2 regions of the Halopseudomonas sp. MFKK-1 genome follow, and region 1 is predicted to be linked to the other one. Evidence: riboswitches for the same ligand, from Rfam matches in the RefSeq annotation. Region 1 holds a riboswitch; the other holds the start of a gene.

Region 1 (7,616 bases):
CCATGAACCTGCGCCGCGTGTTGCGTCCTCGTCTGCTGGGTATGGTGGTGGTGATGCTGGCGCTGCTGGGTGTTGCGTCCTACCTGACCATGGCGCGACAGGAAGACCCCAGCTTTCCGTATCGGGCGGGTTTGATCACGGTGATTTACCCCGGCGCGGTGGCCGAGTCGGTCGAGCGTCTGGTGCTGGAGCCCTTGTCCGATGAGCTGTCGCAGGTATCGGAAGTCGATTTCATCAAGGCTACCGCTCGCACCGGCGTCGCGCTGGTATCCGTCATGCTGGATGACAATATCTACGACACCGATGCGGCCTGGGATCGTGTACGTCAGGCAATGACGCGCGCGGAGCTGTCGTTTCCCGCCGGGGTGCGCAGCATCGAGCTGGATGACCGGCTGCTGGATATTCCTGCGGTGGTGTTGGCAGTGCGTGGCGATGCATCGGTGGTGCGCCTGAGTGATGAGGCCGAGCGCCTGAAGCGCCAATTGATGGATCTGCCGGGGCTGGCGCGGGTTGAACTGTATGGCGATACCGAGGAGCAGATCACCATCGCGCTGCACGATGCCGAGCTGCGCCGGCTCGGTTTGTCGCCGCAGGCGCTGTCGAGCGTGCTGGCGCAGCGTAATCAGGTTATTCCCGGCGGCTTTGTTGTGGTGGGTTCGCAGCGGCTCGGAGTGCTGCCCAACAGTGAATTTGTTGATCTGGACGCACTCAAGGCGACCCAGATTCCGCTGCCGAACGGCGGCAGCGTGCCGCTCGCAGCCATCGCTGATATCTGGCGTGGTCCGGTCGAGCCGATTGGCGAGCGGGCCTGGTTTGATGGTGATCAGAGCGTTCTGGTCGGGCTGATTCTGGAGCGGGGGCAGGTCGACGCTATCCGCTTTGGCGAGCAGTTGCGTGCGCGGCTGGATACCTTGCGCCCGGAGTTTGCGCCGCTGCAGGTCGACGAAATGTTCTTTCAGCCCGATCAGGTCAAGGAGCGGCTGGAGGGGCTGGAGCAGAACCTGCTCAGCAGTGTGCTGATCATCGTCGCTGTGGTGCTCCTGGGGATGGGCTGGCGGATGGGAATTCTGGTGGCAGCCATGCTGCCGCTGGTGGCGCTCATCAGTCTTGGGCTCTACGACCTCGGTGGCGGCATCCTGCACCAGATCGCGGTGATCGGGATGGTCATCTCGCTGGGTATCCTGATCGACAATGCGATTGTCATGGTCGAGAACATTCAGGATCGCCTGAATGCCGGCGAGGCCCGCTGGCAGGCGGCCTTTGGTGCGGTGCGCGAGTTGGCCGGTCCACTGGGCGCGTCTACCGCCACCACGCTGGCAGCCTTTACGCCGATGCTGCTGTCGAAGGGCGGAACGGCAGATTTTACCCGCGGGATTCCGGTCATGATCATGCTCACGCTGATCGTCAGTTATCTGCTGGCGATCAGTGTCGCGCCGATGCTGTCAGGGCACTTTCTCAAGGCGGCTGCGACGCGCATGAACCCGCGGATGGAAGCCTTTTCGTCAGCTCTGGCGCGGCTCAGTGAGCGCGCGCCGAAGCGCATGCTGCTGCTGGGCGCCGGGGTGGTTGCACTGAGTCTGGCGCTGGCTCCGCTGGTCAAGCTGCAATTCTTCCCCAATGCCGACCGGCCGCAACTGGTGGTCGAGCTGTTCATGCCGGAGGGGACGGATCAGCGCTATACCACCGAGGTGGCAGCCCTGCTGGAAGGGGAATTGATGGCGCAGCCGGGCGTACTGTCGGTGCATCGCTTCGTGGGTGCTACCGGCCCGAGTTTCTATTACAACCTCAACCGCTATCCGAAGGCGCCGAACCGTGCCCGGCTGGTGGTCAACACCAGTGCGCTGGGAGATACCCCCTCGCTGCAGCATTGGGTGCGTGAGCGCGTGTCTACGCAGTGGCCGGAGCTGGATGTGGTAGCTACCACTCTGGGTCAGGGGCCGCCGCGCGAGGCGCCGGTCGAGCTGCGGGTCTATCACCACGATGATCGTCAGCGCATTGCCGCCGCCGAGCAGCTGTTTGCCGTACTCAAGCAGGTTCCCGGCGCGGTAGACGTGCGTCACGATATCGACCTCGGCGTACCAACGGTCAAGATTGAGGTGGATGATGCCCAGGCGCAGCGCTTTGGTCTCAGCCGCGCGGACGTTGCCCAGGCGCTGTTCCGCCAGAGTCTGGGGACGACGGTGGAACAGTACCGTCAGGAGCTGGACCCGATCCCGATTCTGCTGCGCACCCATGAGGGCAGTCAGCAATCGTTGCAACGTTTGTTGTCCGCGAACGTTTTCAATGCCGCAGGGCAGGCGGTGCCGCTGACCGCGGTTGCGAGGGTGGTGCCGGCCTGGCAGCCGGCGAGTATCCGGCAGCGTGATGGCGTGCGGGTGCTGACCGTTACTGCGGGGCTGGAGCAGGGTTTCAGTTTCAGTCAGGTGCTGGGTGGCTTGCAGGCGCGGCTGGCGGATGCCGTGCTGCCGGCAGGGACCCGGCTGGAAATCGGCGGTGACAGCGAAGGGTCTGGCGACGCCAACCGTGCGCTCTTTACCACGGCACCGATCGGTATCCTGCTGCTGTTGTTCTTCCTGTTGCTGCAGTTCAATTCGTTCAAACGTCTTGGCATTGTTTTGCTCACGGTCCCGTTGGCCAGTGCCGGGGTGTTGCCGGGGCTGGTGTTCTCCGGTGTGCCGTTTGGCTTCCAGTCGTTGCTTGGGGTGATTGCCCTGGTCGGTATTGTGGTCAACAACGCGATTGTGCTGATCGATGTGGTCGATCAGGGACTGGCGCAGGGCAGGGCGATCGATCAGTCGGTGTCGGATGCCGTGATGCGTCGAACCCGTCCGATTTTGCTGACCACCGCCACCACCATCGCCGGGCTGCTGCCGTTGGCATTCTCCAGTTCGACACTCTGGCCGCCGATGGCCTGGGCGATTATTTCGGGGCTGCTCGCGTCCACGGTACTGACATTGCTGGTGGTTCCGGCGGTCTGTCGGCTGTGGTTGCGACCGGCAACCCCGTGGGCGGAAAAGGCGGCAATGCAGATGAACTGAGTGCCGAACGGGCACACTGAAGAAATTTTCAATAAATCGTCTGCAAGTGCTTGACTCGGTTGGTGGAATCTATAGAATGCGCGCCAGTTCCGACGGACAAGTTGATCGACTTCAAGGCGATTTACGGCGTTCGGAAGAACGATGCGCAGCGGTAGTTCAGTTGGTTAGAATACCGGCCTGTCACGCCGGGGGTCGCGGGTTCGAGTCCCGTCCGCTGCGCCATTATTCAAGAAGCCCCAGTTCGCAAGAACTGGGGTTTTTTTGTGCCTGTTTTTCGGTCGCCTCGGTGCTAGCCCAGATGGCCGGGGTCAATTGGCTCGCCGTTCCAGGCATGCAGCCGCGCGCGGATATCTTCGAACATGGCGTCATATTCATGGTGCGCTTTCAGTGACATGAACTCCGGCGTCAACACTCCGTGGCGGCGCAGAATATGATCAATATTGCTGGCGAAGTTGAACGCCGTATCGCGTGGCAGCGAAAAGTGTTCGTGCACCTCGGCATCGTTAATCGTGCCATCGACGCTGAACTCGACTGCACGGCACTGGTCCGCGATGGTGTAGTGAATGTCGATGCTGAACCCGCTATCGCTGGGCAGCAGGCGCATACGGTTGATATGCAGGTGGCCCGGTTCAAACATGTCTTCCTCCTGGGCAAGGTGGGGACGCTCGACCAGTTATAGGCCTAATTGAGTGTCGGGGAAACTGTTGTGCTGAAAGCGTGGTGCATCCGACGGTCGTTTGGTAGGAGGCGCCGGGGGTATGCCGAGCCCGAGCTTGACAGGGCGGGAGGTGGCCACTACTCTCTGCCGCGCTTCAGGTGCCCTCCATCTCGAGGAGGGTGAAACTGGGAAGCCGGTGCGTCTGCCAGATCAGACAATTCCGGCGCTGCCCCCGCAACGGTAAGCGACGTCCGCCTATTTGGCGAGGCGCCTGATAAACGCCACTGTGCTCGATGCATGGGAAGGCTCAGGTCGCCGGACTCACGTCCACTCGCAAGCCCGGAGACCGGCCTGATGCCTTTCACGACAGTGCGGTGGGCGCTGTAGGTGTACGGCGTCTTCCGTTGTGTTCATGCCGTGTTCCTGCCGTCTCCGTCTGTCCCGATTCGACAATGTCGTACGGGTGGGTACGACGGAGCAACCACACAGCATGACTATTCCTGTACGCGCCCCTCTGGCGCTGGGCCTTATTGGCCTTTCTTCCCTTTCTTTCGCCAGCACCCTGGATCTCGGCAGTGATGTTGTCACTGCCACCCGCACCAGTCAGGCCAGCAGTATCGCAGCCACCACCGTGTTCGAGCGGACCGACATCGAGCGGTTGCAGGTCAATACCGCTGAAGAGCTGCTGCGCCGCGCGACCGGGGTCAACCTGATCAACAACGGCGGCCCGGGCAAAAGTACCTCGCTGCAGATTCGCGGCAGCAACGACAAACACGTGCTGGTGATGATCGACGGCGTGCGTATCGGCTCGGCGACCTCCGGCGTTGCCGCACTGCAGAACCTGCCGGTTGAGCAGATCGAGCGGATCGAGATCGTCCGCGGCCCGCGCTCCAGCCTGTATGGCTCCGAGGCCATTGGCGGGGTGGTGCAGATCTTCACCCGCAAGGGCGGTGATGGCCTGACGCCGTACTTCTCGACCACTGTTGGCAGTCGCCAGCATCGCGCCGCTACTGCCGGTGCGTCCGGTGGGAATGACAACGCCTGGTTCAACCTGGGTGTCAGCAGCCTGGATACCGAAGGCTATGATGCGCGCCCGTCGCGGGAAGTGGACCACGATGGTTACCGTGAGCTGTCGGCCAATCTGTCTGGTGGTTACCGGTTTGCCAACGGCTTGCTGCTGGATGCCAACCTGCTGCAGGTCGAGTCGCACAACGACTACGACTCCGGCAACAAGGCCAACGCCGACAGTGTGCTCAGCGCGTATGGCGTGCGCGCCAAATATTCTCCGGTGTCTTTCTGGGATGTGACGCTGCAGGTCGGCCACAGTGAGGACAAGAACGAGAACTTCAAGGGCAGCACCTTTGACACGCGTTATGACACGCGACGCGACAGTGCCAGCTGGCAGAACAATTTTGCCCTGAGCGAAAACCAGTTGCTCACCGTCGGTTACGACTGGCAGCAAGACAGCATCAGCAGCAGCGTCGATTACCCCGAGGACAGCCGCTACAACCACGGCCTGTTTGCCCAATATCTGCTGCACGCCGGCCGTCACGAATGGCAGCTGGGTCTGCGTCACGACGACAACGAGGCCTACGGCGAGCACACCACCGGCAGTGTCGGTTACGGCTATGCGCTGACCGACAGCATCAGCCTGACCTCCAGCTATGGCACGGCCTTCAGTGCGCCAACCTTCAATCAGTTGTACTTCCCCGGATACGGCAATCCGGATATCCAGGCGGAAACCTCGCGCAACATCGAAGTGGGCCTGCGTGGCCAGCACCGCTGGGGCAGCTGGTCGGCCAACGCCTTCCGCAATGATATCGACGACATGATTGCCAGTGTCCGCGTGGGTGGGGTGTCGATGGCCGAGAACGTCGACAAGGCGCGCATTACCGGTCTGGAACTGGAAGTGCTGACCCAGCAGCTGGGCTGGAACTGGCAGGCCAACCTGACCCTGCAGGACCCGGAAAACCGTTCCAGCAGCGCCAATGACGACCTGCTGCTGCGCCGTGTTCCCGAGCAGATCTTCAACCTGGATGTCGACCGCCGCTTCGGCCGTATCGGCCTGGGTGCGAGCGTTCACGCCGAGGGTCGGCGCTGGGACAACGCGACCAACACCAGCGACCTGCATGGCTACAACACGGTCGAGCTGCGGGCCGAGTACTGGCTCAGCCATGCCTGGCGCGTTCAGGCGCGGGTCAGCAACCTGTTCGACAACGAGTATGAAACCGCCGCGACCTACACGCAGCCGGGCCGCGCTGGGTACCTGACCCTGCGTTATCAGCCGCTGTAATCGCGTTGTTTGACTGGCGCTGCCGTTCGCGGCGGCGCCCTGAATAAAAAGCCGGGCGATGCCCGGCACTGACGTTTGGATAAACCGCAAAGGAGAAAGGCTGTGCTGAAAACCTCGAAACATACCCAACTGGTGGTTGGCGCGCTGCTGCTGGCGCTGATGATCATGACGCGCGGTAGCCACTTCCCGCAGCTCAACCTGCCAAGCGCCTCCTGGGCGGTGTTCTTCCTGGTCGGCGTGCTGCTGCGCCCGGTTTGGGCCTACCCCCTGTTCTTTGCAGTCGCTTTTGTAGTGGACGTGATGACGGTCGGCTGGGTAAATGCCGGTCACCACTGCATGACTATCGCCTACTGGGCGCTGCTGCCCGGTTACGCCGCACTCTGGTTCGGCGGCCGGATGTACGCTGGCTGGCACCGTGACCAGGCTTCCGCGCTGCTGGTTCTGGTGCCGACCATGATGCTCAGTGCGCTGGTCTGTCAGGTCTTCACCAGCGGCGGCTTCTACTGGTTCTCCGGCCGCCACGCCGAGCCAACCTTTACCGGCATGATCGAGCGTCTGGCCCATTACTACCCGTCCTACCTGAGCACCATGGCCGCGTACGTTGCTGTAGCGGTGGTTCTCTATGTCGGCGCGCGCAGCGCCGCTGCGCTGTTCGGTAACGCGAGCCAGCGCGCATGAGTGAGTCTGCCGAGCGCGATCAGCGCCATCGTGAGCGCATGCAGCGCAAGAAGCAGGTGGTCGATCAGAAAATCGCCCAGGCACCTGACGAGCGCGGCGTGCTGCTGGTGCTGACCGGTAATGGCAAGGGCAAGAGCAGCTCCGGTTTCGGCATGGCTGCTCGGGCGCTGGGACATGGTCTGCGTGTCGGCATCGTGCAGTTCATCAAGGGCGCGCGCAGCACCGGTGAGGAAACCTTCTTTCGGCGCTTTCCCGATGAGGTGCGCTATCACGTCATGGGCGCTGGCTTCACCTGGGAAACCCAGGATCGGCAGGACGATATCGCCAAGGCCGAGGCCGCCTGGGCCGTTGCAGTCGAGCTGATGCGCGATCCACAGGTCGCGCTGGTGCTGCTGGACGAGCTGAATATCGCGCTGAAATACGGTTACCTGCAGCTCGATCAGGTGATTACCGATATTCAGGCGCGACCGGCGCATCAGCATGTGGTGGTCACCGGCCGCGGTGCGCCACCGGCGCTGGTTGAAGCAGCCGATACCGTGACGGAGATGGGCATGACCAAGCACGCCTTCAAGGCGGGTATCAAGGCGCAGAAGGGGGTGGAGTTTTGACCGCGCGTAGCTGTCCGGCGATGCTGATCGCCGCGCCTGCCTCGGGGCAGGGCAAAACCACGGTAACCGCCGCGCTGGCGCGCCTGCACAGCCGGCAGGGCCGCAAGGTGCGGGTGTTCAAATGTGGCCCGGACTTTCTCGATCCGATGATTCTGCAGGCCGTCAGTGGTGCGCCGGTATATCAGCTGGACCTTTGGATGGTGGGTCTTGAGCAGTCGCGTCGGCTGCTCTGGGAAGCGGCGGCCGAGGCTGATCTGATCCTGATTGAAGGGGTTATGGGGCTGTTCGACGGTACGCCCTCTGCGGCCGACCTTGCCCGTGAGTTTGGCGTGCCGGTACTG
Region 2 (7,616 bases), 1.2 Mb from region 1:
TTCGGACAAGGACGCATTATGCCTGATCAGCGGGGCGGGGCGGCAAGTTGGGGCGACGGGCTGTGCTGGAGTTCATGTGGGGGAGGGGCGGATGCCGGAACCAAAACAACCCCCGCACGGGGCGGGGGTTATTGGCACGGCGCTGACTGTGGGTGGTGCTTACAGCTGTGGGGTCCAGGTCACGCTCAGCAATGCCGCGCGGCCTTGTTCTTTGTAGCTGTAGTCGATAGACGGAGCGGGCCAAGGGCCGGTGGCCCGCTGATAGGTGCCAAGATGGTAGTCGCGGTCGAGCACGTTGCTGACTTTCAAGTCCAGACGGGTTGAGGCGGTCGCCTGCCAGTTGGCGCGCAGGTCGAGAGTGCCGTATCCAGCCAAGGTGCTGCTGTTGGCGGCATTGGCAAAGCGCTCGCTGAACAGCGCCCAGGTTGCGCCCACGCCGAAGTCACCAAACTGACGATCCAGGTCGCTGGTCAGAGTACGTTTTGCACGCAATTGCAGGGTTTTGCCGGTCTGACGGTCACGCGGGTCGATAAAGCTGACGCTGGTGCGCGAGGCCCAACCCATGACGTCGGTGCTCATGGCCAGTTCCAGACCGTTGATGCGCGCTTCGTCTACGTTGTTCATCTGGAACGTGCTGGAGTCCCAGACAATCAGGTCCTTGACGTCGGTGCGATACAGAGAGGCTTCCCACTGGCTGTCCAGCAGGTCTGCACGCCATTGCAGCTCGAAGGTTCGGGAACGTTCGGGGTCCAGATCTGGGTTAGCACCCCAGCCCGGCGGTGCGTAGAGGTTGTTGAACGTGGGAGCGCGGAATGCGGTGGCATAGCTGACAATCCATTGTTGGCTATCTCCGCTGGGGATGGCCAGTGCGGCGTTCCAGGTATCGTGCTCACCAAAATGCTGGTTGTCGTCGTGGCGTACGCCCAGCTCGGTGCTGATGCGCTCGCCGGTCCAGCTGTGCTGAGCGAACAGACCTGTATTCTCACGACGGTCCTTGGTGTAGCCACTGGTGGCGTCCAGTTTGTCGCGTTGCCAGTCTGCCCCAACGTTGAGCTGCTGGTCTGCAGACAGTTCGATGTAGTTCAACCAACTGGCGGAGTGGCGCTCGGTGGTGATCTGGCCGTCATTAAAGCGAGAGCCGACGGTTTTATTGCGGTCTTCGCTGCTGCCCAACTCCAGGCGACTGCGCCAGTTGCTGCTCAACTGGCCTTGCAGGTAGCCAGCATAGCCGCGTACGCGGAACTGGTTTTCCGGGTTGGCCGGGTTGAACTCATAAGCATCGTCAAATTCGCTTTTGCCACTCTGGTCGTTGACGCTGAGACCGGCACTCCAATCTTCGTTGAAGGTGTGGTCAAAGCGAGCGAAGTAGCTCTTGGTACGTTGGCCGTCGTTGTCACGGTCGTTGCCAAGGTTATCTTCTGTGAGGTCAAAGCCTTCTGTTTCATTCAGGGTTGCGCCCAGGATGAAACGGCTGTTGTCGTTACCACCGCTGATATCAACGCTGCGCTCGAAGGTGTGGTTGCTGCCGACGCCCAGTCGAATGGTAGGCTGCAGGCCTGCTTGGCCCTGCCGGGTGAAAATCTGGATTACGCCGCCGATGGCGTCGGCACCATAGACAGCTGAGCGTGGGCCACGTACGACTTCGACGCGTTCAATATTGTCGATATTCAGATAGTCCAGACGTGCGCCGCCGTAGGTCGCCGATGCGATGCGCTGGCCGTCTACCAGCACCAGGGTTTGCGCGGTGTTGCTGCCACGGACGAAGTACGAGAGTACGCCACCGTTGCTGTTCAGCTGAACGCCCGGGACGCGGCGTAGCAACTCCGGCACGCTGCGCGCCTGCAGACGTTCGATGTCGTCACGGTCGAAGACGGTGTTGGCTGCCAGGGCGGCGTCACGCGGTTGCTCCACGCGCGACGCGGTGATGATGGTTGCAGGCAGGTTGAATGCATCGTTGGCCTGGGCGACAGCGCAGGCCAGCAGGCCGGGGATGATCAGCAGTGACTTGTACATAGATTCCTCAAAAGTTCGGCTTTTGAGGAGGGCGGGAAGTCAGGAGGCAGGCCACCGCGCGGCGGCTGCACGCTGACCGGTGACGCCCTCCGCGACACCTCAGCAGACAGTCGCACGGCATTGCCGTGGCTGTACTCGCGCTGGGCCGGTCTCCGGACTTGGAATCAACACATCATCGCCTTCCCATGCAGAGCACAGTGGCATTTTCGATGATGCTGGCAGGGCTGGCCTGCGATTCCTTACCGTTGCGGGGGCAGTGTCGGATTCTCACCGACTTCCCGTTTCACCCGGACTGCACTGCAGGCCGGACACCCAGGCGACTGGAAGTGGGGCGGACTCTAGGCTTTTCGGCGGGGTGGGTCAAGCCTGCCAGAGGCAGGCTCTTACAAACGGTCGAGGCGGGCGCGAATGGCCGCTTCGATACCGGCAGCGTCCAGACCGCACTCAGCCAGCATTTCAGCGGGCTTGGCGTGTTCGACGTAGATATCGGGCAGGCCGAGGTTGAGCACCGGCAGGCTGATACCCTGGGCCAGCAGCCATTCGTTGACCGCGCTGCCGGCGCCGCCCATGACGGCGTTCTCCTCGACGGTCACCAGCAGCTCATGGCTGTCGCTCAGCTCCGCAATCAACTGGGTGTCCAGTGGCTTGACGAAGCGCATGTTGGCAACGGTCGCATTCAGTGCCTCGGCAGCCTTGCTGGCCTGCTGGTGCAGGGTGCCGAAGCAGAGGATGGCAACCTTTTCGCCCCGGCGGGTAAGTAGGCCCTTGCCGATCGGCAGCGGCTCCAGCGCCGGATCGATGGGCACGCCCGGGCCGGTACCACGCGGATAGCGCACAGCCGCCGGGCCTTCGTGCAGGTAGCCGGTGGTCAGCATCTGGCGGGTCTCGTTCTCGTCGGCCGGCGCCATGATCAGCATGTTCGGCAGGCAGCGCAGGTACGACAGGTCGAAGCTGCCGGCGTGGGTCGGGCCGTCCTCGCCAACCAGACCGGCGCGGTCGATGGCAAACAGCACGTCCAGATTCTGCACCGCAACGTCGTGGATCAACTGATCGTAGCCGCGCTGCAGGAAGGTCGAGTAGATGGCAACCACCGGCTTGGCGCCTTCACAGGCCATGCCCGCAGCGAGGGTGACGGCATGCTGCTCTGCGATGGCGACGTCGAAGTAGCGCTTGGGGAAGCGCTCGGAGAAGGCAATCAGGTCCGAGCCTTCCTTCATTGCCGGAGTAATGCCGATCAGGCGCTCGTCCTGCTCGGCCATGTCGCACAGCCACTGGCCAAAGATGTTCGAGAATTTCGGTTTGCTGGCGCCGTTGCTCGGGGCCTTGGGCTCCAGCTTGGTGATGGCGTGGTAGCCGATCGGGTCGGCCTCGGCGGGGGAAAACCCCTTGCCCTTCTGGGTGATCACGTGGAGGAACTGCGGGCCCTTGAGCTCGCGCATGTTCTTCAGGGTGCGTACCAGCGTAGGCAGGTCGTGCCCGTCGATCGGGCCGATGTAGTTCCAGCCCAGCTCCTCGAACAGGGTGCCCGGCACCAGCATGCCCTTGGCGTGTTCTTCGGTCTTGCGTGCCAGCTCCCAGGCCGGCGGAATCTTGGACAGGACCTTCTTGCTGCCCTCGCGCATGTGCGAGTAGGTGCGACTGGACAGGATCTTGGCCAGGTAGTTGGACAGGCCACCGACATTGCGCGAGATCGACATGTCGTTGTCGTTCAGCACAACCAGCATGTTGGCTTCGACTTCCGAGGCGTGGTTGAGCGCTTCAAAGGCCATGCCCGCGGTCAGCGCGCCGTCGCCGATCACGGCAACGGTGCGGCGATCCAGGCCCTGCAGGCCGGCAGCGATGGCCATGCCCAGGCCGGCGCTGATCGAGGTGCTGGAATGGCCGACGCCAAAGGTGTCGTAGGGGCTTTCGCTGCGCCGCGGGAAGGCGGCCAGGCCGTTCTTCTGGCGCAGGCTGGCCATCTGTTCGCGGCGGCCGGTGAGAATCTTGTGCGGGTAGGCCTGATGGCCAACGTCCCACAGCAGGCGGTCGTCCGGCGTGTGATAGACGTAGTGCAGGGCGATGGTCAGTTCGATGACGCCCAGCCCCGCGCCGAAATGCCCGCCGGTCTGGCCGACACTCCAGAGCAGAAATGCCCGCAGCTCATCGGCCAGCTCGGGTAGTTGGCTTTCGTCAAGCGCACGCAGCGACTCGGTATCGTCGATACGGTCCAGCAGCGGCGTGCTGGGGCGATGGAGCGGGATTTCGTGGAAAGTGCTGGGCATCAAACAAGGCTCTGGGTGCCAACGTCGGTGGCGGGAAAACAAGGGCGCAGTTTAACCGATGCAGGCCGATAGCCCAACTGCACGCAGGGCTATCTCAGAAGCGGCGCTGAACGGTGTAGTCAGCCAGCTGGCGCAAGCGCTCTGCTGCGGGGCCGAAGCCTGCGACTGCGCTGAGCGCCTGGTCGCGCAGCTCGGCAGCCAGACGGTGGGCACCGTCCAGCCCGAGCAGTGCCGGGTAGGTCGGCTTGTCGCGGGCCAGGTCGGCGCCCTGCTGTTTGCCGAGCACGCTGGTATCGCTTTCGATATCGAGAATGTCGTCCTGCACCTGGAACGCCAGGCCGACGTGATCGGCGTAGCTGCCAAGGGCTGCCAACTGCTCGTTATCTAGACGCTCGCTGGCCAGTGCGCCCAGTTGCACGCTGGCGCGAATCAGGGCGCCGGTCTTGTGCCGATGCATGGTTTCCAGGGTGGTCTGGTCGAGTTTCTCGCCGACCGCACCAAGATCAATCGCCTGTCCGCCGACCATGCCCTGCGGTCCGGCGGCGTGGCCCAGCAGGCTGACCATCTGCAGACGGGTATCCGGGCGGCAGTCCGGCGCGCTGGCGAGCAGTTCGAAGGCCAGCGCCTGCAAGCCGTCACCGGCGAGGATCGCGGTCGCCTCGTCGAAGGCGCGGTGGCAGGTAGGCTGGCCGCGGCGCAGGTCATCGTTGTCCATGGCCGGCAGGTCGTCGTGAATCAGCGAGTAGGCATGGATCAGCTCCACCGCTGCTGCCGCGTGATCTGCCCGGGCCAACTCGCCACCGGCAGCCTCGCAGCTGGCATAGGCCAGTAGCGGGCGCATGCGCTTGCCACCGATGACCACGCTGTAGCGCATGGCACTGTAGAGTCGATCAAGACGGGGTTGCGGGGTATGCAGCTGATTGCTCAGGAAGGCGTTGATGCGTTGCTGACACTGCTCAAGATACTGACCGAATGGGCTCATTCGCTGGCGCCGTCAAAGGGTTCTGTCTTCAGCTCTCCATTGCTTTCGATCAGTTGCTGGACCTTCTGTTCCGCCTGGGCGAGCGCCTGCTGGCATTCGCGGGTCAGGGCGACGCCTTGCTCGAAGGCACTCAATGACTCTTCCAGACTGAGGTCAGCGCTTTCCAGCCGCTCGACCAGTGCCTGCAGCGAGCCCAGTGACTGCTCGAAGTCTGCGGCGGTTTTCTTCCGGGCCATGCGTTACCTCATCCGGGATGGTTCAAACGGCTGAACATTACCCAAGGGGGCGGGGGCGGTCAATCGGCGTGTGAGTAATGGCGGAAGCGTGACGGCATTGATTCAGATCAGCAAAGGCGGCGATTTTTTGACTCTTGTGGTGTCTTTGGTGCAGCGCTTGATTACAATTTGACATCAAACTCATCATTTATCTGATCTGCCATGACCGACGAATCGAAGGTGGTTGTTGCTGCATCTTCGGCGCAGCGTGACCCGATTATCAAGGCGCTTAAGCAGGCCGGGCTTGACTGTGAGCTGATCTGTCAGCCACAGGATTGCAGTGACGCGCCATTGTGCCGCTGGCTCGCTCCCGAGCAGCTGAACGAGCGCAGCCGCGTGCGTTTTGCCCTGGAGGATGCCATCGACACCCTGGAGCAGACGCGCCATGCCTTCCGTTCGCGGCAGCTGGCGGGGTTGCGTCATCGCCTGGAAGGGCTATTGCAAAGCTTGTCAGAGGATGATCTCTAGGGTAGCGTGTTTCCTGACCAACGAGACGGCTTTGCCGGTCAGGACGCAAGGGCCTGAAAGACAAGGCGCTGTACTCCCGAGCTTTTACAGCTCGGGAGTACAGCGCCTTTTTTGTTGCCCGCGCAAAACCGAATAACAACAGTCGGCAGCCCTATGGAGCGCTGCCTTTTTACCGCCATGGACGTGATAACCGTGCTTAAACCGGTATTCGACAAACTGGGGCTTGATGCCAGCGGCCTGCAACAGCGTTTGCATTTTCTCGACTGGAGCAACGCGGATGGGGAGCGTTTACGCCGTATCGCCAGTTTCGGTGAGCAGGCCAGCCACGAATTTGTTGAGGCGCTGTACGAGCGTTTGAAGCAGTATCCTGAAACACAGGGGATTCTGCGTGGCGAGGGGCTGGTCGATCGCCTCAAGCATAGTCAGCGGGGCTATTACAGTCGCCTGTTCTGTGGCGAGATTGACCAGCGCTATCTGGAAGAGCGTGTGCGGATCGGGCACATACACGAACAGGTCGGCGTTGAACTGAAGTGGTATCTGGGTGCGTATCGGATGTACCTGAGTCGCATGCTCGGTAACTGGTTCGACGACCTCAGTGTCGAGCAGCGGTCAAGGCTGGCTGATTTCGACAGTCTGCTGAAGATTGTCTTTTTTGACATGAGCCTGGCCGCTGACGCCTACATCGATGCCGAGCATCGTGCCCTGGAAGCCAGCGAAGCCCGGTATGCCCATGCCTTGCGCGGCGCCAACGATGGCATCTGGGACTGGGATCTGCAGCAGGATCAGCTCTATGTCTCCGAGCGCTGGGCCAGCATGCTTGGCTTGACCCAGGCCCAGGTCGGACAGCGCTCCATGCACTGGTTCGAGCGCGTTCACCCGGACGATCAGGCCGGCTTGCAGGCTGCTATCCAGCAGCATTTGCAGGGCGGCTCGCCGTGGATTCGACATGAATACCGCCTGCGTCGCAGTGACGGCAGCTACCTGTGGGTGCTGACCCGGGGCGTGGTTGAGGTCGACTTGTCCGGGCGCCGGCGGCTGGCCGGTTCGCAGACCGATATCAGCGAGCGCCAGCGCTTTCAGCGCGAACTGGAGCATGCCGCCCGGCATGACCCGTTGACCGGACTGATCAATCGCCACCAACTCAATATCCAGTTGCAGCGCACGGCCTCACAACTGAGCCGGCCCGGCGCGCGCCATGCGGCCTTGCTGTTCATCGATCTGGATCGTTTCAAACTGATCAATGACAGCCTCGGGCATGCCGCCGGTGATCGGGTTCTGCTGCTGGTTGCCGAGCGGCTGCGCAGCTGCCTGCGGCCCGGGGACCAACTGGCCCGTTTCGGCGGCGATGAGTTTGTCATGTTGCTGGATGATCTGGCCTGCGCCGAGGATGCAGAAACGGTCGCAACCCGGGCACTTGCCGCGTTGCGCGAACCGCTGTGTTTCGGCGAGCGTTGCCTGGTGGTCAGCGCCAGTATTGGTGTTGCGCCGCTGCTGCCCGGGCAGGGGCTGGAGGATGCCCTGCAGGCCGCCGACCTGGCGCTTTACAGCGCCAAGGAGTCGGGTAAGGCGCGCTTCGAGCGATTCGATCAGTCGATGCAGCAGCGGGCACGTCAG

Evidence for each region. A riboswitch is a leader RNA that binds a small molecule or an ion and turns the genes downstream of it on or off. The one in region 1 is predicted to bind cobalamin.
Region 2: it holds a riboswitch for cobalamin, as region 1 does, so the genes downstream of both, O5O48_RS07225 (TonB-dependent receptor domain-containing protein) here and btuB (TonB-dependent vitamin B12 receptor) in region 1, are expected to answer to the same signal.

Annotation. Positions count from the first base shown of each region.
Region 1 covers NZ_CP114836.1:2,768,772-2,776,387, forward strand. The annotation lists gene O5O48_RS12945 (efflux RND transporter periplasmic adaptor subunit) at 1-6, shown strand, start outside; gene O5O48_RS12950 (efflux RND transporter permease subunit) at 3-3,038, shown strand; tRNA gene O5O48_RS12955 (tRNA-Asp) at 3,184-3,260, shown strand; gene O5O48_RS12960 (DUF5064 family protein) at 3,328-3,675, opposite strand; cobalamin riboswitch at 3,836-4,065, shown strand; gene btuB (TonB-dependent vitamin B12 receptor) at 4,187-5,989, shown strand; gene O5O48_RS12970 (hypothetical protein) at 6,092-6,667, shown strand; gene cobO (cob(I)yrinic acid a,c-diamide adenosyltransferase) at 6,664-7,275, shown strand; gene O5O48_RS12980 (cobyrinate a,c-diamide synthase) at 7,272-7,616, shown strand, end outside.
Region 2 covers NZ_CP114836.1:1,549,572-1,557,187, forward strand. The annotation lists gene O5O48_RS07225 (TonB-dependent receptor domain-containing protein) at 160-2,013, opposite strand; cobalamin riboswitch at 2,140-2,343, opposite strand; gene dxs (1-deoxy-D-xylulose-5-phosphate synthase) at 2,397-4,277, opposite strand; gene O5O48_RS07235 (polyprenyl synthetase family protein) at 4,372-5,259, opposite strand; gene O5O48_RS07240 (exodeoxyribonuclease VII small subunit) at 5,256-5,495, opposite strand; gene O5O48_RS07245 (hypothetical protein) at 5,697-6,002, shown strand; gene O5O48_RS07250 (EAL domain-containing protein) at 6,195-7,616, shown strand, end outside.